Linked DNA regions of Parafrankia discariae. The main gene of each other region encodes a partner of the protein of the gene in region 2 in a complex. Links are inferred from orthologs where the notes say so. Each region holds a gene or a part of one and is shown on either strand. Other genes may lie near its edges.

What was found.
Region 1: the proteins of rpsG (region 2) and tig are in contact, whole or in part, in a crystal structure (PDB 3GTY), measured with the Thermotoga maritima proteins. The link is inferred for Parafrankia discariae from one-to-one orthologs. Residues at the interface, in WP_004081843.1 of Thermotoga maritima: Lys34, Lys52, Lys55, Glu59, Arg62, Gln63, Glu66, Asn67, Lys69, Val71, Arg95, Ala109, Lys110, Lys111, Gly112, Arg113, Pro114, Glu117, Glu121, Ile124, Ala125, Tyr127, Asn128, Asn129, Thr130, Gly131, Lys135, Asp139, Arg142, Met143; in WP_004081061.1 of Thermotoga maritima: Glu122, Val124, Val129, Leu130, Tyr133, Glu188, Gly259, Ile262, Tyr263, Glu266, Ser270, Glu273, Gln274, Glu277, Arg308, Gln311, Ile312, Ser315, Tyr316, Glu325, Arg329, Arg336, Leu363, Phe366, Trp367, Arg373, Leu377, Arg381, Leu384, Glu387.

Annotation. Positions count from the first base shown.
Region 1 is NZ_KB891102.1:479,238-484,998, reverse strand. The notes cover bases 1,750-4,620. They hold tig (trigger factor), read left to right. Parts: upstream 1,750-2,381; coding sequence 2,382-3,860; downstream 3,861-4,620. Other genes in these bases: B056_RS0102005 (ATP-dependent Clp protease proteolytic subunit), read left to right, coding at 4,170-4,620. Outside these bases: B056_RS0102025 (glycoside hydrolase family 3 protein), read left to right, coding at 1-1,500; more of B056_RS0102005, read left to right, coding at 4,621-4,811; B056_RS0102000 (ATP-dependent Clp protease proteolytic subunit), read left to right, coding at 4,874-5,518. UniProt on the Bacillus subtilis protein: Involved in protein export. Acts as a chaperone by maintaining the newly synthesized protein in an open conformation. Functions as a peptidyl-prolyl cis-trans isomerase.
Region 2 is NZ_KB891252.1:105,934-111,601, forward strand. Bases 2,891-5,668 are described here. They hold rpsG (30S ribosomal protein S7), read right to left. Parts: upstream 4,626-5,668; coding sequence 4,155-4,625; downstream 2,891-4,154. Other genes in these bases: fusA (elongation factor G), read right to left, coding at 2,891-4,148; rpsL (30S ribosomal protein S12), read right to left, coding at 4,625-4,999. Outside these bases: rplC (50S ribosomal protein L3), read right to left, coding at 1-165; rpsJ (30S ribosomal protein S10), read right to left, coding at 184-492; tuf (elongation factor Tu), read right to left, coding at 782-1,975; more of fusA, read right to left, coding at 2,052-2,890.

The DNA.
Region 1 (5,761 bases), on a different replicon or contig from region 2:
GACGCCGGCGGGACGGGCCCGGGGGCGCTCCCGGACAACATCGTCAACCCCGGCCAGGTCAAGGCGCTGTCCGCGGACCTGAGCGCGGCGGCCCGCGTCCCGCTGCTGATCGCCGCCGACCAGGAGCAGGGGACCGTGCTGCGGATCCGCGACGGCGTGACCCTGCTGCCCGGCCAGATGGCGCAGGGCGCCACGGGACGTCCCGACGACGCGCGCGACGCCGCGCAGATCACCGGCGCGGACCTGCGCGCCCTGGGCATCAACGTCGACTTCGCACCGGACGCGGACGTCAACAGCGACCCGGCGAACCCCGTCATCGGTGAGCGCTCCTTCGGCGACGACCCCGCGGCGGTCGGACGGTTCACCGCGGCGGCGGTCGAGGGGTTCCGGCAGGTCGGAGTGGCCGCGGCGGCGAAACACTTCCCCGGGCACGGCGCGACGTCCGTCGACAGCCACGCCGACCTGCCGACGATCAGCCGGGACCGGGCGGCGCTGACGGCGCTCGACCTCCCGCCGTTCCGGGCGGCCATCGCCGCGGGCGTGCCGATGGTCATGGTCGGGCACCTGAACGTCCCCGCGCTCGACCCGGCCGCACCCGCGACACTGTCGAAGCCGGTCGTCGACGGCCTGCTGCGCCACGAGCTCGGCTTCGACGGCGTCATCGTCACCGACGCGCTGAACATGGCCGCGATCACCGAGCACAACACGCCCGGGGGCGCGGCGGTGCGAGCCGTCCAGGCCGGTGTCGACATCCTGCTGATGCCCCCGGACCTGGTACAGGCCGTTGACGCTGTCGTCTCCGCCGTGCGCTCCGGAGCGATCGATCCGGAGCGGGTAGCCGCCTCGGTACGTCGAATCCTGAGGATGAAGTGGAGGCTGGCGCACACGACCCCCGTCGCGACCCGGACATCCGGGGAGGCGGAGGCCACCGCGGCCGCGATCGCCGGGCGTGCGATCACGCTCCTCGATCAGCCGACGTGCGACCTGCTCCCGCTCATCCGCGGCACCGCTGGCGCCGGCACCGGCGGTGCCGGCAGCACCGGCTCAGGCACCGCTGGCGCCGGCGCGGACGGAGCTCCGCCCACGGTGGAGGTCTCCGGCCCGTCGGGTGCGGCGAAAACGCTCGTGGACGCGCTGACCGCGCGGGGGATCGACGCCCGGCTGACCACCCAGGGCGCCGGCCGCGCGCCGGCGCCGCCCGCCGCGGGTGCCCCCGGGGCGGGTACGTCGGTGGTCCGGGTGGTCCTGGTCGGGAACTCGCCGCCACCCGTCACCGACCGGCGAACCGTGATCGTGTCGACCGGGACGCCCTACCGTCCGCCGGTGGCCGCCGGGGCGTGGCTGGCGAGCTACTCACGCGACCCCGCGTCGATGAGGGCGCTGGCGGCGGTGCTGGCCGGTGCGGCGCCCCCCGCGGGCCGGCTGCCGGTCGTCACCCGGACCGCTGCGGGCACCGCGCTGCCGCGCGGCGCCGGCCTGCCGGCCCCTCGCGCCTGCTGACCCGCTCGCCTCTCCCCGGCCGGCGGCGCGACCACGTGGCCGTGCCGCCGCCACCAGCGGCAGCCACCGGCCGCCGGCCGCCTTCAGGACCAGCGACCCCGGCGGTGTTCCCCAACGCCGGGGCTCATCGCCCCACTCCGCAAACCACCACAATCCGGACACCCAAAACAACTGTGACGGGCGAATGGGCCCATGGACTCACTTGCCCGCCACACTCCAACGCCGACCGCGAAGGCCGGAGGTCAGATGGACGGGCGAGCCTCGGGCGCGTGGCCGGCGACGGCCCCCGCCCAGGTCCAGACCACAGGCCACCCTCGGAGCTACCACCCAGGCCGCTGGCCGCCCCCAGGACGCGTACTCGAAGTTGTTGCCCGATGTCGGGCCTGCCGCCGCAGGTCGTAGGCCGCCCTCGGGGTGCGTGACCGGGGCTGTTGCCTGACGTCGGGCCTGCCGCCGCAGGTCGTAGGCCGCCCTCGGGGTGCGTGACCGGGGCTGTTGCCTGACCTCGGGGCTGCCGCCGCAGGCCGCCCTCCAACCCCGCCCGCCGCCGGGGGGCCACGGGGGGCACCGCCCCCCGGCAGACATGGCAAGTCGACCAGCCCAGCCCCCGCTGGGCATAGCAAACCCATCGACGAGCGGGTGACCGGGATCGAACCGGCATGGCCAGCTTGGAAGGCTGGGGCTCTGCCATTGAGCTACACCCGCGTTGGTGATGGACGCAAGCTTACCCCGTAGGATGTGGGGGCAACGCCTCGGGGCGTAGCGTAGTGGCCAGCGCGCCTGCTTTGGGTGCAGGAGATCGGGAGTTCGAGTCTCCCCGCCCCGACCGATACCCTCGGCGCGTCACCCCGTCCAACGTCGTACCAGGAGACCGCCGCGCCGTGAAGGCCACCAAGGAGACCCTCAGCCCGACCCGGGTCAAGCTCACCGTCGAGGTGCCCTTCGACGAGCTCAAGCCGTCCGTCGATGCCGCCTACCGCAAGCTGTCGCGCCAGGTGCGCGTCTCCGGATTCCGCCCGGGCAAGGTCCCGCCGCGCATCCTGGACCAGCGTCTGGGGCGCGGTGTGATCCTCGACGAGGCGATCCAGGAGGCGCTGCCGCGCCTTTACTCGGAGGCCGTGCAGGCCGAAGAGGTGGACGTCCTGTCGCGGCCCGAGGTGGACATCACCGAGTTCACCGACGGCGCGCAGCTGATCTTCACGGCTGAGATGGACGTGCGCCCGGAGGTGACGCTGCCGGAGTTCGGCGAGCTGGAGCTCGTCGTCGAGCCGGCGACGGTGACCGATGAGCAGGTCGAGGAGCATCTGACCAGCCTGCGGGACCGGTTCGCCGTGCTGAAGCCGGTCGAGCGCCCGGTTCAGGAGGGCGACTTCGTGTCGCTGGACCTGTCGGCGTCGGTCGACGGTGAGGCGATCGAGGACGCGACCGCGACCGGCATGTCGTACGAGGTCGGCAGCGGGAACCTGATCGACGGGATCGACGAGGCCGTCACCGGCGCGTCGGACGGCGATGAGCGCACGTTCGACACCGAGCTGCTGGCCGGCGAGTACGCGGGCCGTACGGCGCAGGTGACCGCGGTGGTGCGGGGCGTGAAGGAGAAGGAGCTCCCGGAGCTCGACGACGACTTCGCGACGACGGCCAGCGAGTTCGACACGCTGGAGGAGCTGCGCGCCGACGTGCGGACCCGGCTGGAGTCGAACCGGAAGGTCGAGCAGCTGGGCGAGGCCCGCGACAAGATGCTCGACAAGCTGATCGAGCTGGTCGAGGTACCGGTGCCGGATTCGGTGCTGGCCGGCGAGCTGGAGGCCCGTGAGCACCGCCTCGGGCACGAGCTGGAGCACATCGGTACGGACCGCGCGACCTACCTGGAGACGCTGGGTCAGTCGGCGGAGGAGTTCGACGCGGAGGTCCGCAGCTCGGCGGGCAAGGCGATCCGTTCGCAGTTCATCCTGGACGCGGTGATCGACGCCGAGTCGATCGGCCTGGACCAGGGCGAGCTGATGGAGCAGATCCTGATGCGCGCGCAGCGGGCCGGCGTGCAGCCGGACCAGTACGCCCAGCAGCTTGCGCAGGGCGAGGGGCTGACGGCCCTGATGGCGGATGTCCTCCGGACGAAGGCGCTGTTCCTGCTGCTGGAGAACGCGAAGGTCGTCGACACCGAGGGTAACGCGGTGGAGCTGAACCTGCCGCGCCGTCCGTCGGGCGAGGACGACGAGGCCGGGGACGACGTCCGGGACATCTCCGACGAGCTCGACGCCGAGGAGCTTCAGGTCCCGGCGGCGCCCGCGGCGGAGGCCACGGCCACGGCCGAGGGTTCCGCGGCGGACGCGGCCGAGCCGGCCGAGTCCGAGACGAAGTAACGACCGCCAGGCGACGACCGCGGCGGGTGGATTCGATCGACGGCCTCCGGAACGTGAGTTCCGGAGGCCGTCGGCGTGTCCGGTGCCACGTATGGACACCGAGAGGCACGCTGTCGCCCCGGCACGGTGACGACAGGTGCTCCGCCGGGCCGCTGCCTGGTCATGGTCCCTCGGCGCACATCGGTGCCGGACTGGCTCGGCCTCACGCCCAGCGCGAACATCGAAGAAGAAGCACCGGAACCGGCTCGTGTCACAGATAGTGTCGAGCCGGTCAATCAGACGCCGCCGAAGGAAGCCGAGGATCCGACCGTGAGTGACATCGCCGCCCCTGGCCTGGCTGTCCCGGGCCCGAGTCTCCGCTCGCCGGGACAGAATGGCCCCGGCTTCGACGAGCAGGTCTTCAACCGTCTCCTCCGTGAGCGGATCATCTTTCTCGGTTCGGTGGTGGAGGACTCGATCGCCAACGCGATCTGCGCGCAGCTCCTGCTGCTGAACGCCGAGGACCCCGAGCGGGACATCTTCCTCTACATCAACTCGCCCGGCGGCTCGGTCAGCGCCGGCATGGCGATCTACGACACCATGCAGTACGTCGAGAACGACGTGGCCACGGTTTCCCTGGGGCTCGCCGCGTCGATGGGTCAGTTCCTGCTCTGCGCGGGCGCGCCGGGCAAGCGCTACTCGCTGCCGCACGCGCGGATCATGATGCACCAGCCCTCCGGCGGCATCGGCGGAACGGCTTCTGACATCGCGATCCAGGCGGAGCAGATGCTCTACACCAAGCGGATGATGCAGGAGCGCATCGCGTTCCACACCGGTCAGCCCGTCGAGCAGATCGAGCGGGACTCCGACCGCGACCGCTGGTTCACCGCGGACGAGGCGAAGGACTACGGCTTCGTCGACCACGTCGTCCAGCGGGCCCGCCAGGTCCCCAGCGAAGGACCGGTGAGCTGACGCCCGCCGCGGCAGCGAGCCGTCCCGACCCTCGTCACCCGCTCTCCTCGGAGGCAGTCACCATGCACGGACCACAGGGCTACTACGGAACGCAGAGCCGGTACGTCCTTCCCAACATCATCGAGAAGACGTCGCGCGGCGAGTACGGCATGGACCCGTACTCGAAGCTGCTGAAGGAGCGCATCGTCTTCCTCGGCGCACCGATCGACGACACGTCGGCGAACGACGTGATGGCGCAGCTGCTGTTCCTCGAGTCCGAGGACCCGGACCGCGACATCTCGATCTACATCAACTCGCCCGGTGGGTCGTTCACGTCGCTGACCGCGATCTACGACACCATGCAGTTCGTACGTCCCGACATCCAGACGATCTGCATGGGCCAGGCGGCGTCCGCGGCGGCGGTGCTGCTCGCGGCCGGTACTCCCGGCAAGCGGTTCGCGCTGCAGAACAGCCGCATCCTCATCCACCAGCCGTCGGCGCAGGGTGAGGGCCAGTCCAGCGACATCGAGATCCAGGCGCGCGAGATCCTGCGCATGCGGTCGCTCCTGGAGCACATGCTCGCCGAGCACACCGGGCGCACCGAGGAGGCCGTCCGCAAGGACATCGAGCGCGACAAGATCTTCAGCGCCGACGAGGCCAAGGACTACGGCATCATCGACGAAGTGATCAAGACCCGGAAGTCCTCGCGGCTCGCCTCGGCGCGCTGAGCCGGCGCCCGGTGGGCCACGCCGCTCCCGGTCCCGGTCCCGGGCCAGTGCCCGGGACCGCCGGATCCGGTCCCGGGATCGGGCCCGGCGGGGCGCACCGGACCGGGCCCGGTGCGCCCCGCCGGGGCGCCGGTACCTCCGCCGGACCTGGGCGACGGGCCCGGCGGCCCAGGTGGTGCGGCGCGCGAGGGGCTCGTCGGTGGCGGGCCGGGTGCGACGGGTTGGCATCCCCCCGTCCCCGCG
Region 2 (5,668 bases):
GAGCTGGACGGCCGAGTAGCCGTCGGAGTCGGGTGTCTTGACCTGGGTCACGACGTTGGGGCCGGCCTGGATGACGGTGACCGGCACGACGCGGTTGTTCGCGTCCCATACCTGGGTCATCCCGAGCTTGGTGCCCAGGAGCCCTCTGTAATTGCGGTTGAGCATGACTGGCGCCGGCCCCTCTTACAGCTTGATCTCGATGTCCACGCCGGCGGGCAGGTCGAGGCGCATCAGCGAGTCGACCGTCTTCGGCGTCGGGTCAAGAATGTCGATCAGCCGCTTGTGCGTCCGCATCTCGAAGTGCTCGCGGCTGTCCTTGTACTTGTGCGGCGACCGGATGACGCAGTAGACGTTCTTCTCCGTCGGCAGCGGCACCGGACCCGCGACCTGCGCACCGGTACGCGTCACGGTCTCGACGATCTTCCGCGCCGAGCTGTCGATGACCTCGTGGTCATAGGCCTTGAGCCGGATGCGGATCTTCTGTGCCGCCATGGTGGGCTTCGCCTGTCCTGTCTGTCTCGTCCGGCCGGTATCACTACCGGGTCCCCGTCGACCTCTTCCCGTTCCGCGGCGCGGGCCGCCGCCGGAAGGGGCTGGCGGCCCGGCGGGTCCGGGTTCGTGCCGGGTGTACCGCCTTGTCTGGTGCCCCGTCGGCCGCGAGTACGCGGCCGACGTGGGCGGCTTGCGATCCCGGTCGCGGCACGGGGCGTGACACCCCGGCGTTGCCGGCCGGCAACAGCGGGCGGCGGGGACCCCGTGGGGCACCCGCCGCCCGCCACCACTACTTGATGACCTTCAGAACCTGGCCCGCACCGACGGTCCGGCCACCCTCACGGATGGCGAACCGCAGGCCCTCCTCCATGGCGATCGGCTGGATCAGCTCGACCGTCATCTCGGTGTTGTCGCCCGGCATGACCATCTCGGTGCCCTCGGGGAGGGTCACGACGCCGGTCACGTCGGTGGTGCGGAAGTAGAACTGCGGGCGGTAGTTCTTGAAGAACGGCGTGTGCCGGCCACCCTCGTCCTTGTTGAGGATGTAGACGCGCGCCTCGAACACCGTGTGCGGGGTGATCGACTTCGGCTTCACGATGACCTGGCCGCGCTCGACGTCCTCGCGCTTGATGCCACGCAGGAGGAGGCCGACGTTGTCACCGGCCTGGCCCTCGTCGAGCAGCTTGCGGAACATCTCGACGCCGGTCACGGTCGTCGTGGTGGTCTCCGGCTTGATGCCGACGATCTCCACGGTCTCGTTGACCTTGACGATTCCACGCTCGATACGACCCGTGACGACCGTGCCACGACCCGTGATCGTGAAGACGTCCTCGATCGGCATGAGGAACGGCCGGTCGATGTCACGCTCGGGCTCGGGGATGGACGCGTCCACCGCGGCCATGAGCTCGAGGAGCTTGGCGCCCCACTCCTTGTCACCCTCCAGCGCCTTGAGCGCGGAGACACGGATGACCGGGACGTCGTCGCCGGGGAACTCGTAGGTGTTCAGGAGCTCCCGGACCTCGAGCTCGACGAGCTCGAGGATCTCCTCGTCGTCGACCATGTCGGCCTTGTTCAGCGCCACGACGATGTACGGCACGCCGACCTGGCGGGCCAGGAGCACGTGCTCCTTCGTCTGCGGCATGGGGCCGTCGGTCGCCGAGACCACCAGGATCGCGCCGTCCATCTGCGCGGCACCGGTGATCATGTTCTTGATGTAGTCGGCGTGCCCAGGGCAGTCGACGTGCGCGTAGTGCCGCGCGTCGGTCTGGTACTCGACGTGCGCGATCGAGATCGTGATCCCGCGGGCCTTCTCCTCCGGCGCCTTGTCGATCTGGTCGAACGGCGTGAACGGGTTGAGGTCCGGGTGCGCGTCGTGCAGGACCTTCGTGATCGCGGCCGTCAGCGTCGTCTTGCCATGGTCGATGTGACCGATGGTGCCGATGTTGACGTGCGGCTTGGTCCGCTCGAACTTCTGCTTCGCCACTGGTGTCCCTCCAAGGACGGGTGGTGTCGTGCTGTGTAGTCGTCAGTGGTGCCGGCAGGCCGGCCCGGGGGGCCCGCTACTCGCCTCGCGCCTTCGCGATGATCTCCTTGGCCACGTTCTGCGGAACCTCGGCGTAGGAGTCGAACTGCATCGAGTAGCTCGCCCGGCCGGAGGTCTTCGACCGCAGGTCGCCGACATACCCGAACATCTCGGAGAGCGGCACCAGGGCCTTGACGATCCGGGAACCGCCCCGCTCGTCCATCGCCTGGATCTGCCCACGACGCGAGTTCAGGTCGCCGATCACGTCGCCCATGTGGTCCTCGGGCGTGGTGACCTCGACCGACATCAGCGGCTCGAGAATGACCGGGTCGGCCTTCCGTGCCGCGTCCTTGAAGGCCATCGAGCCGGCGATCTTGAACGCGAGCTCGGAGGAGTCGACCTCGTGGAACTGGCCGTCCCGCAGCGTGACCTTGACGTCCACGAGCGGGTAACCGGCCAGGACACCGAACTCCATGGCCTCCTGGCAGCCGGCGTCCACCGACGGGATGAACTCCCGTGGGATGCGGCCGCCGGTCACCTTGTTCTCGAACTCGTAGCCGCCGCCGTCGCCGCCGGAGGGCTCCAGGTCGATGATCACCCGGGCGTACTGGCCGGACCCACCCGTCTGCTTCTTGTGGGTGTAGTCGACCTTCTCCACCTTGCGGCGGATGGTCTCGCGGTAGGCCACCTGCGGCTTGCCGACGTTCGCCTCGACGCCGTACTCACGGCGCATCCGGTCGACGAAGACCTCGAGGTGCAGCTCACCCATCCCGGCGATGACCGTCTGACCGGTCTCCTCGTCGGTGCGGACCTGGAAGGTCGGGTCCTCTTCGGTGAGCCGCTGGATCGCGGTGCCCAGCTTCTGCTGGTCAGCCTTCGTCTTCGGCTCGATGGCGACGTCGATGACCGGGGCAGGGAAGATCATCGACTCGAGGATGACCGGCGAGTTCGGGTCACAGAGCGTGTCGCCGGTGGTGGTGTTCTTCAGGCCCACCACGGCCACGATCTGACCCGCGCCCACGCCGTCCCGGTCCTCCCGGTGGTTGGCGTGCATCTGCAGGATGCGGCCGATGCGCTCCTTGCGGTCCTTGGTCGAGTTCAGCACCGCGGTACCGCTGGTGATCTTGCCGGAGTACACCCGGATGTAGGTCAGCTTGCCGACGTACGGGTCCGACATGATCTTGAAGGCCAGCGCCGAGAACGGCGCGTCGTCGTCGGCCTCGCGGACGATCTCGGTCTCTTCCTTCCCGACCGCGTGACCGGTCACCGAGCCGATGTCCGTCGGCGAGGGGAGGAAGTCGACGACCGCGTCGAGCATGGGCTGCACGCCCTTGTTCTTGAACGCGGAACCGCAGAGCACCGGGTTGATCTTGCTGGCCACCGTGGCCCGCCGCAGCGCCGCCATGAGCTGCTCCTCGGTGGGCTCGACGCCCTCGAGGTAGAGCTCCATGAGCTCGTCGTCGTTCTCGGCGACGGTCTCGACCAGCTTCTCCCGCCATTCCTGCGCGGCCTCGGCGTGGTCGCTCGGGATGTCGACGGTCTCGAACGAGGCGCCCTTGTCCTCGGTGTGCCAGAGCAGGCCCTTCATGCGGATCAGGTCGATCACGCCGCGGAAGTCCGCCTCGACACCCCAGGGCAGCTGGATGACGGCGGGCGTCGCGTCCAGCCGGTCGACCATCATGTCGACGCAGCGGTGGAACTCGGCGCCGACCCGGTCCATCTTGTTGACGAACGCGATCCGCGGGACGTCGTAGCGGTCGGCCTGCTTCCAGACCGTCTCGCTCTGCGGCTCGACGCCGGCGACGGCGTCGAACACCGCGACCGCTCCGTCGAGGACGCGCAGCGACCGCTCCACCTCGACGGTGAAGTCGACGTGGCCCGGGGTGTCGATGATGTTGATGGTGTGGTCACGCCAGGAGCAGGTGGTGGCGGCGGAGGTGATGGTGATCCCCCGCTCCTGCTCCTGCTCCATCCAGTCCATCGTGGCGCCACCCTCGTGGACTTCACCGATCTTGTAGTTCACACCGGTGTAGAAGAGGATGCGCTCGGTGGTCGTGGTCTTGCCTGCGTCGATGTGGGCCATGATCCCGATGTTTCGGGTCGCGGCCAGTGCGGCACGTGCGTCAGCAGCCATGATGAGTTACCAGCGGTAGTGGGCGAAGGCCTTGTTGGACTCCGCCATCTTGTGGGTGTCCTCCCGGCGCTTCACACTCGCGCCGAGGCCGTTGCTCGCGTCGATCAGCTCGTTCATCAGGCGCTCGGTCATCGTCTTCTCACGACGACCGCGGGAGTACCCGACGAGCCAGCGCAGCGCGAGCGTGGTGCTGCGGCCCGCGCGGACCTCGACCGGAACCTGGTAGGTGGCGCCACCTACTCGGCGGCTGCGCACCTCCAACGTGGGCTTCACGTTGTCCAGCGCACGCTTGAGCGTGACGACCGGGTCGTTGCCGGTCTTGTTCTTCGCACCCTCGAGCGCGCCGTACACGATGCGCTCCGCGACCGACTTCTTGCCGCTCAACAGCACCTTGTTGACCAGGGCGGTCACCAGCGGCGAGCCGTAGACCGGGTCGACGACGACGGGGTGCTTGGGCGCGGGCCCCTTGCGCGGCATTAGCCCTTCTCCTTCTTCGCGCCGTAGCGGCTGCGAGCCTGCTTCCGGTTACGGACGCCCTGCGTGTCGAGAGCGCCCCGGACAATCTTGTAGCGAACGCCCGGGAGGTCCTTCACACGGCCACCACGCACCAGGACGATCGAGTGCTCCTGCAGGTTGTGACCGACCCCGGGGATGTAGGCCGTGACCTCGATCCCGCTGTTGAGCCGGACGCGAGCCACCTTGCGCAGCGCCGAGTTCGGCTTCTTGGGGGTGGTCGTGTAGACGCGGGTGCACACGCCACGACGCTGCGGGCTCCCCTTGAGTGCCGGGGTCTTGGTCTTCTCGACCTTGTCCTGCCGGCCCTTGCGGACCAGCTGCTGGATCGTGGGCAACGCCGCTCCCGTTCCTTCGTGCCTCGTCGTACTCGCCGGCAGCCATCCCGGATGGCCGGCCTGTCTGCCTGCTGTGTCGCGGTGCCGCTCCTCGCCTGGTTGGCACGGAGCGTGAGCGCCGGAGTGTCTGTCCCCGACCCACGCGGTCGGGCGTGTCGCGCCCTCGGTAAGTACCGGAAGCCCGATACGTCCCAGAAGGAGCGCGCCTACCCGCCCGACTCTGTCGGACCGAACCCGACTGTCACCGACGGCGGCCTGAGTACCTGACCTGAGCGGTCGGTTCTCGGCGCCACGGCGCCACGTCTGGGCGCAGGACACACGCCAGAGTCACGTGGACTCCGGCCACAGGCGCCAACACTACTCCACGCCCACGTCAAGTGTCGAACGGGGTATCACCCGACGACCACGACAGGCGCCACCGGACGACGGACGTCCTGCCTGCGCCTGGCCGTTGCGCGCTCCACGGACGGACCGGTATCCGCCAACCCGCCGGACCGGTACCGACACAACCGTCCTCCCACCGGGAAAACAGCCAGGGCGAACCCTACCGCCGACCCCTCCGGCCTCCACGAACGCCCGGCCGAAAGGCACCCGCCAATTCCCCGCCCGGGCCACGGGCCCGCGAAGCCGGCCGCCGAGACCCAAGCCCAGACCGAGGCATCGACCATC